Regions from separate parts of the Pseudomonas wenzhouensis genome, predicted to be linked through region 1. Evidence: riboswitches for the same ligand, from Rfam matches in the RefSeq annotation. Region 1 holds a riboswitch; each other region holds the start of a gene.
What was found. A riboswitch is a leader RNA that binds a small molecule or an ion and turns the genes downstream of it on or off. The one in region 1 is predicted to bind cobalamin.
Positions count from the first base shown of each region.

Region 2: linked by a shared signal. The riboswitch ahead of J7655_RS19275 (energy-coupling factor ABC transporter permease) and the one ahead of J7655_RS00815 (TonB-dependent receptor) in region 1 are both predicted to bind cobalamin.
Region 3: linked by a shared signal. The riboswitch ahead of J7655_RS18025 (TonB-dependent receptor domain-containing protein) and the one ahead of J7655_RS00815 (TonB-dependent receptor) in region 1 are both predicted to bind cobalamin.
Region 4: linked by a shared signal. The riboswitch ahead of cobO (cob(I)yrinic acid a,c-diamide adenosyltransferase) and the one ahead of J7655_RS00815 (TonB-dependent receptor) in region 1 are both predicted to bind cobalamin.

Region 1 covers NZ_CP072610.1:171,418-175,852, forward strand. The annotation lists gene J7655_RS00805 (cobalt-precorrin-6A reductase) at 1-546, shown strand, start outside; gene J7655_RS00810 ((2Fe-2S) ferredoxin domain-containing protein) at 748-1,446, shown strand; cobalamin riboswitch at 1,549-1,742, shown strand; gene J7655_RS00815 (TonB-dependent receptor) at 1,855-3,966, shown strand; gene J7655_RS00820 (ABC transporter ATP-binding protein) at 3,966-4,435, shown strand, end outside.
Region 2 covers NZ_CP072610.1:4,123,444-4,127,878, reverse strand. The annotation lists gene J7655_RS19285 (acyl CoA:acetate/3-ketoacid CoA transferase) at 1-149, opposite strand, end outside; gene J7655_RS19280 (GntP family permease) at 284-1,669, opposite strand; cobalamin riboswitch at 2,133-2,332, shown strand; gene J7655_RS19275 (energy-coupling factor ABC transporter permease) at 2,372-3,055, shown strand; gene amn (AMP nucleosidase) at 3,152-4,435, shown strand, end outside.
Region 3 covers NZ_CP072610.1:3,871,784-3,876,218, forward strand. The annotation lists gene dxs (1-deoxy-D-xylulose-5-phosphate synthase) at 73-1,968, shown strand; cobalamin riboswitch at 2,041-2,246, shown strand; gene J7655_RS18025 (TonB-dependent receptor domain-containing protein) at 2,335-4,182, shown strand; gene J7655_RS18030 (cobalamin-binding protein) at 4,247-4,435, opposite strand, start outside.
Region 4 covers NZ_CP072610.1:2,840,531-2,844,965, forward strand. The annotation lists gene cbiB (adenosylcobinamide-phosphate synthase CbiB) at 1-112, opposite strand, end outside; gene bluB (5,6-dimethylbenzimidazole synthase) at 116-769, opposite strand; gene J7655_RS13000 (cobyrinic acid a,c-diamide synthase CobB) at 766-2,058, opposite strand; gene cobO (cob(I)yrinic acid a,c-diamide adenosyltransferase) at 2,058-2,669, opposite strand; cobalamin riboswitch at 2,860-3,070, opposite strand; gene J7655_RS13010 (hypothetical protein) at 3,110-3,430, opposite strand; gene J7655_RS13015 (C40 family peptidase) at 3,437-3,961, opposite strand; gene J7655_RS13020 (C40 family peptidase) at 4,046-4,435, opposite strand, start outside.

The sequences.
Region 1 (4,435 bases):
GTCGCCGACGAAGGCATCGAACTACTGCTGGATCTGACTCACCCCTATGCCGCACAGATCAGCCATAACGCCGCCCGCGCCGCGGAGATTGCCGGCGTGCCCTGCTGGGCCCTGCGCCGACCCGGCTGGCAGCCGGGCGCGGATGACGACTGGCGCGAGGTGGATAACTGGGATGAACTGATCCGTGCGCTGACGCCGTTCCAGCGGCCGTTTTTCACTTCGGGGCGCGAGCCGCTGGCCCATCTGCACGAGATTCCCGAGCACCAGCACTGGACGGTGCGCTGCCTGCAGGCCGAGCCGGCGCCGCCACGTGCCGAGATCATCGGCGCGCGTGGGCCGTTCTCGCTGGACGAGGAACGCGCGCTATTCGCGCGCATCCGCTGCGACGTGCTGGTGAGCAAGAACAGCGGCAGCGCCTCCACCGAGCCCAAGCTGCAGGTCGCCCGTGAGCTTGGATTGCCGGTTTTGCTGGTGCGTCGCCCGCAGTTGCCGGCGGTAACGCGCGAGTTCGCGGACCTGGACAGCCTATGGCAGGCACTGTCGTAGGGCGGGTGAATAGCGCGATGACGGGACGATGCATCGATCCACCGTTGCGCTGGATGTAAAAAGCGATATCCACCCTGAGGGCCGCGCGAGTTCCGTAGGGTGCGCCGTGCGCACCGGGCTTGCCTCCGTCCGTAAAACCGCCCCGGATTGCATCCGGGCTACGGCTGACTGTTAGACTGCCGGCCCTTTCGGAGCCCGCTGATGAGCCAAGCCCCCTACGCCCGCATCCTGTTTATCGGCCCCGGCCTGGGTCGTGGAGCTTCGTCCGAGCGCTTGCAACAGCGCATCACCGCGCTGCTGGGCGAAGCGCACCTGCACGACATTGAGCAGGACGATTTTTGGCAGGCCATCGACCAGGCGCCGCGACCACTGCTGGTAGTGGATCTGGAGCCGCGCGCCGATGCTGCGCACCGCGATTGGCTGCGCCAGTGTATCGTCGAACGCGGTGACGGAGCCGAGGTGTTCGTGGTCTGCACGGCGCTTGAAGATACCTGGCTCGATGGCCTGAGCGCGCTGTTGGCGAATTGCGAAGCGCATCTTTCCTGCAGCGACGTGCCGCCTGTACCGGAACACCACGCCTGGTCGCAGATCCCGCCGCATGCGCAGCGCCTGCTGCTGTGCAACGGCCCGCGCTGCACGCGCAAGGGCGCGCTGGGCCTGTGGAAAACCCTGCGCCAGCGGCTCAAGGCCGCCGGCAAGCTGGAGTGCGAGGGCGGTGTGCATATCACCCGCAGTCAGTGTCAGTTCCCTTGCGATCTGGGGCCGACCGCGAGCCTTTATCCACAGGGCGAGTGGTACGGCATCGCCGACGAGGCTGCGGTGATTCGCCTGGTCGATGAGCGTCTGGTGGCAGGCCAGGCGCTGCCGGAGTTGCGGATCGATGAGCAGGGCGGCAAGTAGGCATCCGGGTTACGCCTGCGGCCAATCCAGGCTACGAGAAGTCGCCGCTAAAGCGCCTCCCACAATTGTTCCCGCGCCTTGACTTGAGCGGGTGCGGGTGGTCATATCCGCCCCGCTTCAGGTGTCTCACGCCGCCGCGCGTGAGGTGAAACGGGAAGTCGGTTGAAGTCCGACGCTGCCCCCGCAACGGTAAGCGAGCGACCGCATCGAGATGCCACTGTGCGCCACGCGCATGGGAAGGTGATGCGTTCATGACCCTCGCAAGCCCGGAGACCGGCCTGGAGTCGTTTGTGTCTGGCAACCCGCGGTGGGCGGGCGTTGACTCCAGTAGGGCGCCGCCGTGCCCCTGTCTGCTGTTGCGCATTTCCATCGGATTGCCGTGCCTTTTCTCTTTGCGATGGAAGCAATATGGCGCGCTATCCCCTGTTCCAAACCTGTGCATCGTTCGCGTTGCTATTGGCTGCTTCAGCCATGGCCAGCGCCTCTCCAGTCGATCTGCCTGACGTCACCGTCCAGGCGCACGCTGCCGAGGAAGGCGAGAGCGATCTGCATACACCCACCACGTCCGGCTCGCGCCTGCAGCTGTCGGCCCTGCAAACCCCGGCCAGCACCAGCAGCCTGAGCGGCGCCGAGGTACGTGGGCGCAACAACCTCTCGGTGCAGGACGCCGTGACCCGCACACCGGGCATCAGCAGCATCGGCTCGCCCGGCAATGGCGGCACCGCGCTGTCGGCGCGCGGCTTCACCGGCCATGCGGCGACCATGCAGCTATACGACGGTACTCGCCAGTACGTCGGCGCCGGCACCGTGACCTTCCCGGTGGACACCTGGTCGGTGGCGCGTATCGACGTGCTGCGCGGCCCGGCCTCGGTGCTCTACGGCGAGGGCGCCACCGGCGCGGTGATCAACGTGGTGCCGAAGAAGCCCTTCGCCGGCGAGATCCGCAACCAGCTGCGCCTCGGCTATGGCAGCGATGACCGCCGCCAGGCCGCGCTGGATAGCGGCGGTTCGCTGAGTGACGAACTGAGCTACCGCTTCAACATCAATCAGCAGGCCAGCAATGGCTGGGTCGACCGGGGTGATTCGGATAGCCTGGCGCTCAGCGCCGCCCTGCGCTGGGACGCCAATGACGACCTGAGCTTCACCCTGTCCCACGACCATGGCGATCAGAGCCCGATGCGTTATCTCGGCACGCCGCTGGTGGCAGGCAAGTACCGCGAGAGCATCCGCGAGCGCAATTACAACGTCGCCGACGCGGATATCCGCTACAACGACCAGATCACCCGCCTGGTGACGGACTGGCGCATCAACGACACGCTCAGCGCCAGCAACCAGCTCTACTACATCAAGACCCAGCGCTACTGGCGCAATGCCGAGGCCTATCGCTGGCAGCCGGGCGATACGGTCGAGCGCGGCGAGTTTTACCGGATCAAGCACACGCAGGAACAGGTCGGCGACCGCCAGACCTTCACCCTCGATCACACCCTGTTCGGCCTCGACAGCCGCACGGTGGCCGGGGTGGATTACAACCGCATCCACTTCGCCCGCCAGCATGATTTTTCCAGCAGTTTCAGCGACAGCGTGCCGCTGGCCGGCTCCGACGGCGGGCAGTACCAGAGTACCGATCCGCTCGGCTACGGCCCGCGCGAGCGCAACCTGGCGCGGCAGTTCTCGCTGTTCGCCGAGAACCGCACCCAGCTGACCGAGCGCCTGTCGCTGGTCACCGGCGTGCGCCGCGACCAGGTGCATCTGCAGCGCGACAACCTGATCGATGGCAGCAGCGCCGACCGCAGCCTCAGCGGCGACAACTGGCGCGCCGGCCTGGTCTTCACCCTGACCCCGGAACTGTCGCTGTACGGCCAGTACGCCACCAGCACCGAGGGCGTGAGCAACCTGCTGACCCTCAACCCGACTCAGCAGCAGTTCGACCTTAGCGAAGCCAGGCAGAGCGAAATCGGCCTCAAGCAGATGTTCTGGAATGGCCAGGGCGAGTGGTCGCTGGCGGCCTATCACATCGTCAAGAAGAAGCTGCTCAGCCGCGAAACGCCGACCTCGCCCACCGAGCAGATCGGCCAGCAGTCGTCCGATGGCCTGGAGGCCACCCTGGAACTGGCGCTGGGTCAGGGCTGGCAGGTGTCGGCCAACGCCGCCCTGGTGCGCGCCGAGTATGACGACTTCATCGATGGCGGCGGCGACCGCAGCGGCAATCGCCCGACCGACGTGCCGCGGCGCACCGCCAACCTGTGGCTGAACAAGGCGCTCGGTGGCGGCGTGGAGGCCGGCATCGGCGCGCGTTATGTCGATGCGCGTTATGTCGATAACGCCAATACCGCTAAGGTGCCCGGCTACACCGTGGTCGACGCCAACATCGCCTGGCAGGTGTTGCCGGATGTGCGCCTGGGCCTTGAGCTGAACAACCTGTTCGACCGCCAGTACGCCACCAGCGCCAGCGGCGACGGCGAGCAGTGGTACCTGGGCGCGCCGCGTTCGTTCTTCGTCACGGCGGATTACAGCTTCTGATGACCCCGCGTTTGCGTATCAAGGCGCTGGCCTGGTCGCCCGATGGCCAGCGTCCGCTGCTCGACGGCATCGACCTGGACGTCGGCGACGGCGAGCTGCTGGGGCTGATCGGCCCCAACGGCAGCGGCAAGACCAGCCTGCTGCGCTGCGCCTACCGTTTCCAGCGACCATGCAGTGGCCAGGTCGAACTGGACGGCGAGGCGCTGTGGCAGCGCCCGCCGCGCTGGAGCGCGCAGCGCGTGGCGGTGCTGCTGCAGGAATTTCCGCAGGACTTCGGCCTGCGCGTGCACGAGGTGGCGGCCATGGGCCGTACGCCGCACAAGGGCCTGTTCGATGGCGACGATGCTGAGGACCAGCGCCTGGTGGATCAGGCGCTGGCCCGTGTTGGCCTGAGCGACCTGGCGCAGCAGCCCTTCGCCTGCCTCTCGGGCGGCGAGAAGCAGCGCGCCCTGCTCGCCCGCGCCCTGGT
Region 2 (4,435 bases), 500 kb from region 1:
TCACGCGGCGTCTGTTCAGCCACGAAGCGTTGTTCCAGGGCGATGGCGATCTGCTCGGCGAAGCCGATGCCGACGAAGCCGCCGCTGGCCAGGTTGGCGTTGTCCGGGATGCGCGCCACGGCGGCGGCGGCGGTCATGATCTTGCTCATTGCGGGTACTCGTGACGAAGGGGTCATGTAGGCGCCGGCTTGCTGGCGATCCATGCGGTTCAAAGCATCGCCAGCAAGCTGGCGCCTACACCTTTTGCTGAGCGAAAGCGCAGCGTCTGGAAGGCTCTTATGGCTTAGAAGCTTCCAAACAGCGTGCCCAGGGTGATCACCACCGCCAGTGCCAGCAGCGGGAAGGCCACGGTGTTGACGAAGATGAATTTGTACGATTCGCGGTGAGTGAGCTTGCAGATCGCCAGCAGCGAAATTACCGCGCCGTTGTGCGGCAGGGTGTCCATGCAGCCCGAGGCCATGGCGGCGACGCGATGCAGCAGCTCGGGGCTGATGCCGGCAGCATTGGCCATTTCCAGGTACTGCTCGCCGAGGGTCTTCAGCGCGATGGACATGCCACCAGAGGCCGAGCCGGTGATGCCGGCGAGGATGTTCACCGCCACCGCTTCGGAGATCAGCGGGTTGCTGGAGACGCCCAGCACCAGGTCACGGATGATCACGAAACCGGCCAGCGAGGCGATCACCGTGCCGTAACCCACCTCGGCGGCGGTGTTGAGAATCGGCAGCATGGAGCCGAAGGCGCCGTCGTTGACGCTCTTCTTCAGATCCATCCAGCGCTTCCAGTGCATGGCGATCAGCAGCACGATGGCGGCGCCGAGGGCGACGATGATCGACCAGATACCGATCAGCGATTTGGCGTCCTGCAGGCCGCCGTATTCCGGTTTGGCCAGGTAGCTGGTGTCGACGCTCGGCAGAATCTGCTTGGCCATCAGGAAGTTCAGCGCGATCACCACGAAGATCGGCAGCAGTGCCAGCCAGAAGCCGGGAATGTTGCCGCGCTCCTCGCTGACTGGGTCGTCACGGTGTTCGCCGTAGCCTTCACCAGCGGCCATCATCTTGCGTGACTGCGCGGTGAGCCACCAGGTACCGAGGCCGAACATGATCAGCCCGCCAATCACCCCCAGACCTGGCGCGGCGAAGGCGTCGGTGCCGAAGAAGGGGTTGGGGATGGCGTTCTGAATCGCCGGGGTGCCGGGCAGCGCGGTCATGGTGAAGGTGAACGAGCCAAGGGCGATGGCACCGGGGATCAGGCGCTTGGGAATGCCCGCCTCGCGGAACAGCGCGGCGCCGATCGGGTACACGGCGAAGGCCACCACGAACAGCGAGACGCCGCCGTAAGTGAGGATGCCGCAGGCCAGCACGATGGCCAGGATCGCGCGCTCGCTGCCCACTTTCGCGACGATGCCCTGGGCGATGGCGCGGGCCGACCCCGAATCGTCCATCAACTTGCCGAACAGCGCACCGAGCAGGAACAACGGGAAGAACTGAATCACGTAGCCGCCCATGGCCTTCATGAACACCTGGGTGTAGGTGAGCAGCAGCAGGCCGACATCACCGGCGAACAGCAACGCTAGCAGAGCCAGCAGTGGGGCGAGGATCAGGACGTTGATGCCGCGATAGGCGAGGTACATCAACAGTGCGAGGGAAATCAGAATACCGAGGGTACCCATGGCTGGTTCCTTTTGTTGTTGTTCTAGCGGCTCAGGGCCGTTCTATCGTGAGCGCGCGGATACACCAGCGCGCCTCTGAGGTTTACAGAGCGAGAGTCGTGCCAGTGCGCGGTTGGGCCCTCTTGGAAAGTGCGCTAAGGCCTGTGGATAAAGGGGCGCAGCGGTTTATGACGGGTTCGGCGTGGCTGTTGCGGTGTTGAGTGGTTGTCCATTTTTCTGGACTTATTCCGATATCTTGGAATGCAAGGGCGAAATTCTGTCCAGGAAATTGGAATTTATGAGGCGCAGAATTAGAGCGCTGTTTCGTTTTGCCTGGGGTTCGCCGTTATGGTCCTGCTGGATTGTGCTGGCGTCGTAGGCAGGCGATCTCTGTGTTGGGGATCAATGGACGGATCTGCCAGGGTCTGCGATCAAGGTCGGGTAGCGACTCGAGGGCGAGCGCTGTCTTTTGTCAGAACGGCGGAGTAAGGTTGCCGCCGATGGTTCCGCCCGCACGTGCGTGCGGATGAAAAGGGAACAGGGTGCGGCGAGTCTCGCCAATTCCCTGGCTGCCCCCGCAACTGTAAGCGGCGAACGATGCCCGGATGCCACTGACTTCGGTCGGGAAGGCGGGCGAAGTGCCAAGCCGTGAGCCAGGAGACCTGCCATCGAATCCATCGATCCTCCAACTCGTCGCGCGGTGGGCGCGATCAAGGAACTTGCATGCATATCGAACCCGGTGTCGTCGAAGGCGCCAAGATCTTCCTCAGCTACGCAACCGCAGTCGGTGCCTTTGGCCTGACCGCCAAACTGGCGCGTGATGCCATTCGCGACAACGGCGGGGCGACCGCCCTGGCGCTGCGCAGCCTGCTGACCACCGCGCTGGTGTTCTGCTTCTTCGAGGTGTTGCCGCATCATGCGGTGGGGGTTTCCGAGGTGCATCTGATCCTCGGTTCGACCTTGCTCCTGCTGTTCGGCGCGGGGGCCACGGCCGTCGGTCTGGCGGCTGGCTTGCTGTTGCAGGGCTTGTTGTTCGCGCCGTTCGATCTGCCGCAGTACGGCATGAACGTCACCACCCTGCTGGTACCGCTGTGGGCCATCAGTGTGTTGGCCAAGCGTATCGTTGCGCCGGGCACCGCCTACGTCGACCTGTCCTACAAGCAGGCGTTGGCGCTGTCGACCGCCTACCAGGGCGGCATTGTTGCCTGGGTCGGCTTCTGGGCCTTCTATGGCCATGGCTTCACCAGCGATAACCTGGCCGCTGTGGGCAGCTTCGGCCTGGCTTACATGAGCGTGATCCTGATCGAACCGCTGGTCGACCTGGGCGTGCTGGCCGCTGCCAAGGCGCTGGCGCGTTTCAGTCAGGGGCCGCTGTTCAACGTGCGTCTGCACCAGGCGGCGGTCTGATGCAGTGCGCGGTGGCCGCTGGTTCGGTCGCCGCGCTAGGTTTTGCCATGAGGATGCAGGCAAGATGGGGGCGTTCGTTCTGCCAGGAAGATGCCTGTGAAAGCCTGCTCCGATGATTTCATCATTGCCAACACCCCCGAAGAGGCGGTCGACCGCCTTGCCGCGCTGCATCAGGAAGCCACCGGCGCCCTGAGCCACGCACTCAAGCGCTACCTCAAGGAACGCATCCGCCCGGATGCCAGCGAACACTGCCTGTTCCGCTACCCCGAATTGCGCCTGACCTACCTGTGCCAGGGCGAGGTGCCGACCACCGTGCGCGCCTATGCCAAGGTACAGGTGCCAGGCACCTACGCCATCACCGTGACCCAGCCAGCGGCCTTCCGTAAATACCTGCTGGAGCAGCTGCGCCCGCTGATGAATGACTTCACCTTGCGTGTCGAGGTCGGCCGCAGCCAGCAGAACATCCCTTACCCGTACGTGGTCGAGGGCGGCGATGAGCTGGCTGGCAGTGGCGTGACTGCCGCCGAGCTGGCGCGTGTGTTCCCCAGCACTGACCTGTCCGCCGCCACCGACGGTACCGCCGATGGCCTGTACGACTGGGAGAACATCGACCCGCTGCCGCTGGCGCTGTTCGACGCGGCGCGCACCGACTTTTCGCTCAAGCGCATCCAGCACTACACCGGCAGCGACTGGCGTCATGTACAGCCGTGGATCCTGCTGACCAACTACCACCGCTACGTCGACCAGTTCATCCGCCATGGCCTGGACATGCTGGTGAACGACTCACGCTTCACCCGCATGGTGCTGCCGGGCAACGTGGTGGTCGAGCGCGGCATGGCTGAAGGCGAAATGCAGGCGATCATCGAGAACGTGGTCTGGCACCGTTACCAGATGCCGGCCTACCACCTGCAGGCCAATGATGGCCACGGCATCACCCTGGTCAACATCGGCGTCGGCCCGTCCAACGCCAAGAACATCACCGACCACCTCGCCGTGCTGCGCCCGCACTGCTGGCTGATGATCGGCCACTGTGGCGGCCTGCGTCAGTCGCAGACCATTGGTGACTACGTGCTGGCCCACGCCTACATGCGCCGCGACGGCATTCTCGACCGCGTACTGCCGCCGCACATTCCGCTGCCGGCGCTGGCCGAAGTGCAGCAGGCGCTGCAGGAGGCGGCCAAGCAAGTGACGGGCGAGCAAGGCGATGAGCTGAAGAAGCGCCTGCGTACCGGCACCGTGCTGACTTACGACGACCGCAACTGGGAGCTGCGTTGGGCGCAGGAGCGGCCGCTGATCAACCTGTCGCGTGCGGTGGCGGTGGACATGGAAAGCGGCACCATTGCCGCGCAAGGCTATCGTCTGCGGGTGCCCTACGGCACG
Region 3 (4,435 bases), 750 kb from region 1:
GTCAGCAGATTGGGCTGTTTTCCCGGCATCAGGTAAACTGCCGCATCTTTTACACCTATAACGATTCGCCTGATGCCGACCACTTTCCACGAGATCCCCCGCGAGCGCCCGTTGACGCCGCTGCTCGACAGCGCCAACACGCCCGACGAACTGCGCCGCCTGGCCGAAGCGGACCTGGAAACCCTCGCTGACGAACTGCGCCAATACCTGCTCTACAGCGTTGGCCAGAGCGGCGGGCACTTCGGTGCCGGGCTCGGCGTGATCGAGCTGACCATCGCCCTGCACTATGTCTTCGACACCCCCGATGACCGCCTGGTGTGGGACGTCGGCCACCAGGCCTACCCGCACAAGATCCTCACCGGTCGTCGCGAACGCATGGGCACCCTGCGCCAGAAGGACGGCCTGGCCGCCTTCCCGCGACGCAGCGAGAGCGAGTACGACACCTTCGGCGTCGGCCACTCCAGCACCAGCATCAGCGCGGCGCTGGGCATGGCCATCGCCGCCCGTCTCAAGGGCGAGAAGCGCAAGAGCGTGGCGGTGATCGGCGACGGCGCCCTGACCGCCGGCATGGCCTTCGAGGCGCTCAACCACGCCACCGACGTCAACGCCAACATGCTGGTGATCCTCAACGACAACGACATGTCGATCTCCAAGAATGTCGGCGGCCTGTCCAACTACCTGGCCAAGATCATCTCCAGCCGCACCTACGCCAGCATGCGCGAGGGCAGCAAGAAGATCCTCTCGCGCCTGCCCGGCGCCTGGGAAATCGCGCGCAAGGTCGAGGAACACGCCAAGGGCATGCTGGTGCCCGGCACCCTGTTCGAAGAACTGGGCTGGAACTACGTCGGCCCGATCGACGGCCACGACCTGCCCACCCTGGTGACCACACTACGCAACATGCGCGACCTCGACGGCCCGCAGTTCCTTCATGTGGTGACCAAGAAGGGCAAGGGTTTCGCCCCGGCCGAGCTTGACCCCATCGGCTACCACGCCATCACCAAGCTGGAGCCGGTAACGCCCGTCGCCGCGCCCAAGAAACCCAGCGGCCCGAAATACTCCAACGTGTTCGGCCAGTGGCTGTGCGACATGGCCGAGCAGGACGCGCGCCTGGTCGGCATCACCCCGGCGATGAAGGAAGGCTCGGATCTGGTGGCGTTCAGCGAGCGCTTCCCCGAGCGCTACTTCGACGTCGCCATTGCCGAGCAGCACGCCGTCACCCTCGCGGCCGGCATGGCCTGCGAAGGTGCCAAGCCGGTGGTGGCAATCTACTCCACCTTCCTCCAGCGTGCCTATGACCAACTGATCCACGACGTCGCCGTGCAGCACCTCGACGTGCTGTTCGCCATCGACCGCGCCGGCCTGGTCGGCGAAGACGGCCCGACCCACGCGGGCAGCTTCGACCTGTCCTACCTGCGCTGCATCCCCGGCATGCTGGTGATGACCCCGAGCGACGAGAACGAGCTGCGCCGCATGCTCACCACCGGCCACCTGTTCGACGGCCCGGCCGCCGTGCGCTACCCGCGCGGCAGCGGCCCCAACGCGCCGCTCGATGCTGGCCTGGAGCCGCTCGAGATCGGCAAGGCGGTGGTGCGTCGTCAGGGCCAGGGCGTCGCCCTGCTGGCCTTCGGCGTGCAACTGGCCGAAGCCCTGCGCGTCGGTGAAACGCTGGATGCCACCGTGGTCGACATGCGTTTCGTCAAACCGCTGGACGAAGCCCTGCTGCGCGAACTGGCAGACAGCCATGGACTGCTGGTGACTCTCGAGGAAAACAGCATCATGGGTGGCGCCGGCAGCGCGGTCAGCGAATTTTTCGCCGCCGAGAACCGCCAGGTACCGATGCTGCACCTCGGCCTGCCGGACTACTACGTCGAGCACGCCAAGCCGAGCCAGATGCTTGCCGAGTGCGGCCTCGACGAAGCCGGCATCGAACGTGCGGTACGTGAGCGTCTCAGCCTGCTGCAAGCCTGAGCATGAAGCCCGCTCATCGTTGAATGAGCGGAGCTTGCTTGTCATTCATACGCGCGCACACTAAGGTGCGCGCCATTCATGTTCCGCCAGGGTGCGCTGCGCAAGCAGTGTTAAACGGGAAGTCGGTGCGCTCATCACGAGCAATGCCGACGCTGCCCCCGCAACGGTAATCGACTGCAAGCCTCGGTGCTTGCGCCACGTCCAACAGCCACTGGGGCAACCTGGGAAGGCGGATCTGGGTCGAGAGCCCGGAGACCGGCCAAGGCGGTGCGACTGGTGTTGCGGAGGGCGACACGGTCAAGCGCCGCCTGTCCGCGCGCTTGCGCCTGCCCTCCTCGAACGTCTGCCGACCTTTGAGGAAAGAAAATGAAACTGTCACGCCTGGCCCTGGCCATTACTCTCGCGCCCGCTCTGTCATGGGCGGCCGAGCCCTATCTGAGCGAGCCTCTGGTGGTGACCTCCGGGCGCCAGGCCGAACCACTGGCGCAGGCCACTGCCGCCACCACAGTATTCCAGCGGGCCGACATCGAACGTCTGCAGGTCAGTAGCGTCGCCGAGTTGCTCGAACGCGTCCCCGGTATCAGCGTCGTCCGCACGGGCGGCGCCGGCAGCCAGACGGGCGTCTTTCTGCGCGGCACAAGCACTGCACAGACTCTGGTACTGGTCGATGGACAACGCATCGCGGCAGCCTCAAGCGGCACCAGCAGCCTGGAGTTTCTCGCCCCCGAGCAGATCGAGCGTATCGAAGTGGTACGCGGCGCCCGTTCCGCGCTGTATGGCTCCGACGCCATTGGTGGGGTAATTCAGATCTTCACCCGTCAGGGCGATGGCCGGAGCCTCAAGCCTTACGCGCGCCTGGCGGCAGGCAGCGACAGCACTTACCAGCGCAGCCTTGGTCTGGCCGGCGGCGACCAGCGCACTCGCTTTCACCTGGGTGCGGCCCTGGACGAGACGGCCGGCATCGACGCCACCCGCGACGGTTTCGGTGCCAATGGCGACGACGACGCCTACCGTAACCGCTCGCTCAGCCTGAATCTTTCGCACCGCTTCGATGAAACACTGCAGGTTGGCTTCAATGCGCTCGATCAGCGCGGGCAGGTGGAATACGACGATGTCTTTACCGGCCTGCTACCGACAACGGACTTTCAGCTCAGCAGCCTTTCCGGGTTCATCGATGGCCGCTTCAACGAGCACTGGAGCAGCCGCCTGGAACTGGGTCACAGCAAAGACCAGCGCGAAACGGGGGATGGCTCGTCGGCAGCGCCAGACTATTCATTTTTTACCTACACCACCTATCGCGACGCTGTGAACTGGGTAAACACCTTGACGCTCACCGATAACCAGCAAGTGCTGGTCGGTGCTGATTGGTACGAGGATCGCCTGCACAGCAGTACAACCTTCGCCGAGGACTCGCGCTGGAACCAAGCGGCCTTCGCGCAACACCGCTACATCGGCGACACCTTCTCGACCGAGCTGGGGCTTCGTCACGACAAAAACCAGCAGTTCGGTAGCGAGAACATCTGGAACGCGGCGCTGACCCTGCCACTGGATAATGCCAACGACCTGATTCTGTCCTATAGCGAAGGCTTCCGTGCGCCGACCTTCAATGACCTCTACGACCCGTGGTATGGCAATCCCGAGCTGCAAGCCGAGCGCTCTGAAAGCTACGAGCTGCAATGGCGTAGCCGCTATAGCGACACAGGTTCATTGCAGGCTTCCGTGTATCGAACCGAAATCGAAGATGCCATCGTCTTCGACGAAAGCTTCATTCCACAGAACATCCAGACAGCCCGGATCAATGGCTTCGAGGCCGCCATGCAACAGGAGCTGTTCGGCTGGCAGAGCAATCTCGCTCTGGCCCTGATCGACCCACGTGACCGCGACAGCGGTCATACCCTGCTGCGCCGGGCCAAACGCACGCTGAGTCTGGACCTTGACCGCCGCTTCGGCGATGTGTCGCTTGGCGCAGGCTGGCGTGCGATCAGTGGTCGCTATGATGATGCCGACAACGAAATCGAGATGAGCGGCTATGGCCTGCTCAGCCTGCGCGCCGCCTGGCAGGCCAATGAGGAACTCGGGCTGAGCCTGAAGCTGGATAACCTGCTGGACAAGGACTACGCAGAAGCAACCTACAGCACACCCAATGGCCGTTTCGGCTACAACAGCGCCGGCCGCACCGCATTATTCGCCGTCACCTGGACGCCGCAACTCTGACCTCGGTGCGCACGGCGCACCCTAGCATCGCTGTAGGGTGCGCCGTGCGCACCGCCTGAAGGGGCTACCGCGCAGCCGCCATCCGCTCACATAACTGCTCGATGGCGCCCAGCATCTGCCGGCTGGGCCGTTCCAGCCCCTTGTCCGGCACCGCCCAGAGCTGATGTTCACGCACCGCATGCAACTGCGGCCAGGCCTGCCAGGCGCTCAGCTCGGCATTGCTGCCGCCGAGTATCACATCCGGGTCGCGCGC
Region 4 (4,435 bases), 1.8 Mb from region 1:
GCTCCAGACGCGCGGCCAGGCGCCCGAAGGCTACCAGCGGATGCGCGCGGCGCGGCTCGCCCAGCAAGGCGTCCAGCGCCACACCGGCGAAGGTGATCAGCGCCAGGCTCATGGTTCAGTCACCCTGTTCTCCCCATCGATTCTCGAACAGCAGCTGATTCAAAGGTCGGGGCGTGGCCCAGCCCTCTTGCACCAGCATGGGTTTTTCATAGAAGGCATCCACCGGACCAAGGCACAGCAATGCCACCGGCTTGCTGCCGGCTGGCATCCCCAGCAGCTCGGCCAACGCCTCGGGGTCGAACAGCGATACCCAGCCCAGCCCGAGCCCTTCGGCACGCGCAGCCAGCCACAGATTCTGAATGGCGCAGGCTACCGAAGCCATATCCATTTCCGGCAAGGTGCGTCGCCCGAAGACATGTTTCTCGCGCCCCTCCATCAGCGCCACCGCCAGCAATTCTGCGCAATCGCGAATGCCCTCGACCTTCAGCCGCATGAACGCGTCGCTGCGTTCGCCCAGGGCTTCGGCGGTGCGCACCCGCTCGGCCTCCACCAGCCCATGGATCGCCTCACGCAGTTGCACATCGCGGATGCGCACGAAGCGCCAGGGCTGCATCAGGCCGACGCTCGGGGCGTGGTGAGCGGCTTCGAGCAAACGCGCCAATACCTCGGCCGGCACCTCGCCACCGTTGAAATGGCGCATATCGCGACGCTCGGCGATGACGCGGTACACCGCTGCACGCTCCTCAAGGCTGAAGGCGTGCTCGCTCATGGACGCAGCAGCGCGGCGGCCGCCTCCGGGTTGGACGGCAAGTAGAAGTGGATATAGCTGGCGGTGAGCCGTCCCAGGCGATACACCGCCTCGGCTACCGGCTTGCCATTCGGGCAGCGGCCGCGTACCAGCGGCTCGAGCGGGCTGTCCAGGCGCGAGTGATGGTAGCTATGACCACGCAGCTCGCCTTCCGGCAACGTCACTGCCTGCAGGGCCAAAGCGGTTAGCCGCGGCTGCAACGCAGCGCTGCCTGCCAGCAAGCCGAGCATGCGCCCGCTAACGCCTTGTTTGTCGCGCAGTTCATCGAGCAGATAGAGCATGCCGCCACATTCAGCCAGCAGCGGTTTGCCAGCCTGGTGATGAGCCCTAATCGCTGCGGCCATGGCCTGATTGGCTTCCAGCTCGGCCAGGTACAGCTCAGGATAACCACCGGGCAGGTATAGGCTGTCCACCTCCGGCAGCCTGCTGTCAGCCAGTGGCGAGAAGTAATGCAGCTTGGCACCGAGCGCCAGCAACAGGTCGAGATTGGCTTGATATAAAAAGGCGAACGCGGCATCACGCGCCACGCCAATACGCACATTTTTCATCAGGGGCGCAGGCTCATCGAACGGCGGCGCGGCGAAGCTCAGCGCAGGCGGCAGGTCGACGTTGGCGCTGGCGGCCAGGGCATCGGCGGCGGCGTCAAGGCGCGCATCGAGATCGGCCAGCTCAGCGGCCTGCACCAGGCCCAGATGCCGACTCGGCAGCTCCACCGCAGCGCTGCGCGGCAAGGCGCCGAACCAGCGAATGCTCGGCGGCAGCGCATCACGCAGGATCTCGCCGTGGCGTGTGCTGGCAACGCGATTGCCGAGCACGCCGGCAAAGGGCAAGTCCGGCTGAAAGGTGGCCAGGCCATGAGCCAGGGCGCCGAAGGTCTGCGCCATGGCCGCACCGTCGATCACGCCCAGCACCGGCACGCCGAAATGACGGGCCAGATCCGCCGCCGAGGGCTTGCCGTCGAACAGCCCCATCACCCCTTCGATCAGGATCAGATCGGCCTCGCCGGCGGCCTGCCACAGCAGGCGACGGCTCTCAGCCTCGCCGACCATGGCCAGATCGAGCTGGTACACCGGTGCGCCACTGGCGCGGGCGTGGATCATCGGGTCGAGAAAATCCGGGCCACACTTGAACACCCGCACCCGCCGCCCCTGGCGCGTATGCAAACGCGCCAGGGCAGCGGTGACGGTGGTCTTGCCCTGGCCGGAAGCCGGGGCGGCGATCAGCAACGCCGGACAGTGACGTGTCGTCATCAGAATTCGATGCCCTTCTGCGCCTTCACCCCGGACTTGAAGGCATGCTTGACCAGGCTCATTTCGGTGACGGTATCAGCCGCCTCGATCATCCCCGGCAAAGCGCCACGCCCAGTCACCACCACATGCTGCAGCAGCGGCCGCGCTTCGATATCCGCCAACACCGCATCCAGTTCGAGATAGCCGTGCTTGAGGGCGATATTCAGTTCATCCAGCACCACCAGGCCGACAGACTCATCGCTGAGCAGGCGCCGGGCCACCGCCCAGGCTTCCTGCGCCTTGGCGATATCACGCTGGCGATCCTGGGTTTCCCAGGTGAAGCCCTCGCCCATCACGTGGTAGCTGACTTCCTCGGGAAAACGGCGGAAGAAGGTCTCTTCGCCAGTGCTGGCCGCGCCCTTGATGAATTGCACCACACCGACCTTGATGCCATGACCCAGAGCGCGCGCAACCATGCCGAAGGCGCTGCTGCTCTTGCCCTTGCCATTGCCGCTGTGCACCAGCAGCAGGCCGTATTCGTCCTGGGCCTGGGCGATCTTCTCGTCGATCAGGGCTTTCTTGCGCTGCATGCGTGCCTTGTGGCGGGCATCGCGTTCGGCGGTCTCACTCATGCTGTGCTCCTGCACGTCAGGCACCCGCGCCGCCTGTTCAGCGAACAGTACGAACGGTCATGAGCAAAAAGATCGCGACGATCCGCATGCACTCATCCAGGCGCCAATGGCTGGTCAGGCAAGCGGAAGACGAAAAAACACGAACGCCCCGGTAGAACCGGAGCGTTGGCCGGACAACGCCCTCCGCGATGCCGTGAAACTGCGACAGGCCGGTCTCCGGGCTCGTGAGTGAACCCAAAGGTTCGGCACCGCGCCTTCCCGTGCAGTGCACAGTGGCTTTGAGCGGTGTTTGACTCACCTACCGTTGCGGGGGCAGCGCCGGCATTCGGACCGGCTTCCCTGTTTCACCCCTGCGCCATCACGGATGATGGCGCAGGGGCACCTGAAGCAAGGCGCGCAGGGTAGAGGCTGGCAGCCCTGCACGTCAACGCCGGGACGCCTCAATGCCTGGGCGTAAAGCCCGGCGGTTTACTGGCCAGCCACTCGACAAAGGTGCGCAAGCGATCATCGGCCAGCAACCGGCCCCGGTTGTTGTAGGTCAGTGCCAGCTCTTTTTCACTGAAGAGTCGGTGAATCTGGTTGTGGCAGGCACGGCACACCCAGAGCGTCGCCGTTATGCGCTGATGACGATCGAAACGCTTCTGCACATAGGGTTTGTCGTGCAGGGCCTTGGGAATCAGATGGTGACGCGTCAGCGCTACAGGTCGCGCGCACAACTCGCAGACCTCCGGCTGAGGCGGCAGGCGGATGGGCTCGACCATGACGGATCAGGGGTTACGGGCAAGCTCGGGCGTGATCACACGCTTGGCATCGAGATAGACGCGCTGCCAGTAGACATTGTCGAGGCTGTCCAGCCGTACGGTACCGCCAGTGGACGGTGCATGGACGAAACGCCCATCGCCCACGTAAATACCGGCATGGCTGACGGCGCGACCACCATTGGTGGCGAAGAACACCAGATCCCCGCTCTGCAATGCATCGCGGCGCACCGCAGGTGTACGCATGGCAATGAGTTCACGCGTCGAGCGCGGCAGGCTGATGCCGGCGGCATCACGGTAGACATAGCCGATCAGGCCGCTGCAGTCGAAGCCGCCTTCCGGGGTGTTGCCGCCGTAGCGGTAAGGTGTACCGACCAGCCCCAGCGCACGAAACAGCACATCCTCTGCGCCACCCAGGTAGGACGGCGAGGCGATTGGCGGGGTATGGACTGGCTGCGGAGAAGGTGCCCGGCTGCTGCAGGCAGCCAGCAACAGCGCAAGAGCAATGAGGGCGACACGGGTCGTGAGAGGCATTAGCGAGGCGATCCAGAGTCCAATGCGCCCTACTCTGCCCGAGTCACGACAAACGGCGCAACCCTTGGGTTACGCCATGCAACATCAGTTATGACGCTTGTCGGCAGGCGCCTGCTCTTCCACCTGAGCCAGCGCCAGCACGCGTTTGGCTTGCAGATAGCTGCGGTTCCAGTAGCTGTCATCGAGGCTATCGATACGCACACCACCACTGCGGCTACTGCTGGAATGGATGAACTGATCATCGCCCAGGTAGATGCCCGCATGGCTGACGCGGCCACGACCACGGTCATTGAACAGGATCAGATCACCAGGCTCCAGATCAGCCCGCGCCACCTTGGGCGCATCCAGGTTGATCAGCTCGCGCGTGGAGCGCGGCAGCTCCAGACCGACTTCCTGACGGAACAGGTAACCGACGAAACCGCTGCAGTCGAAACCGGATTGCACCGAGGTACCGCCGTAACGATAGCGAGTACC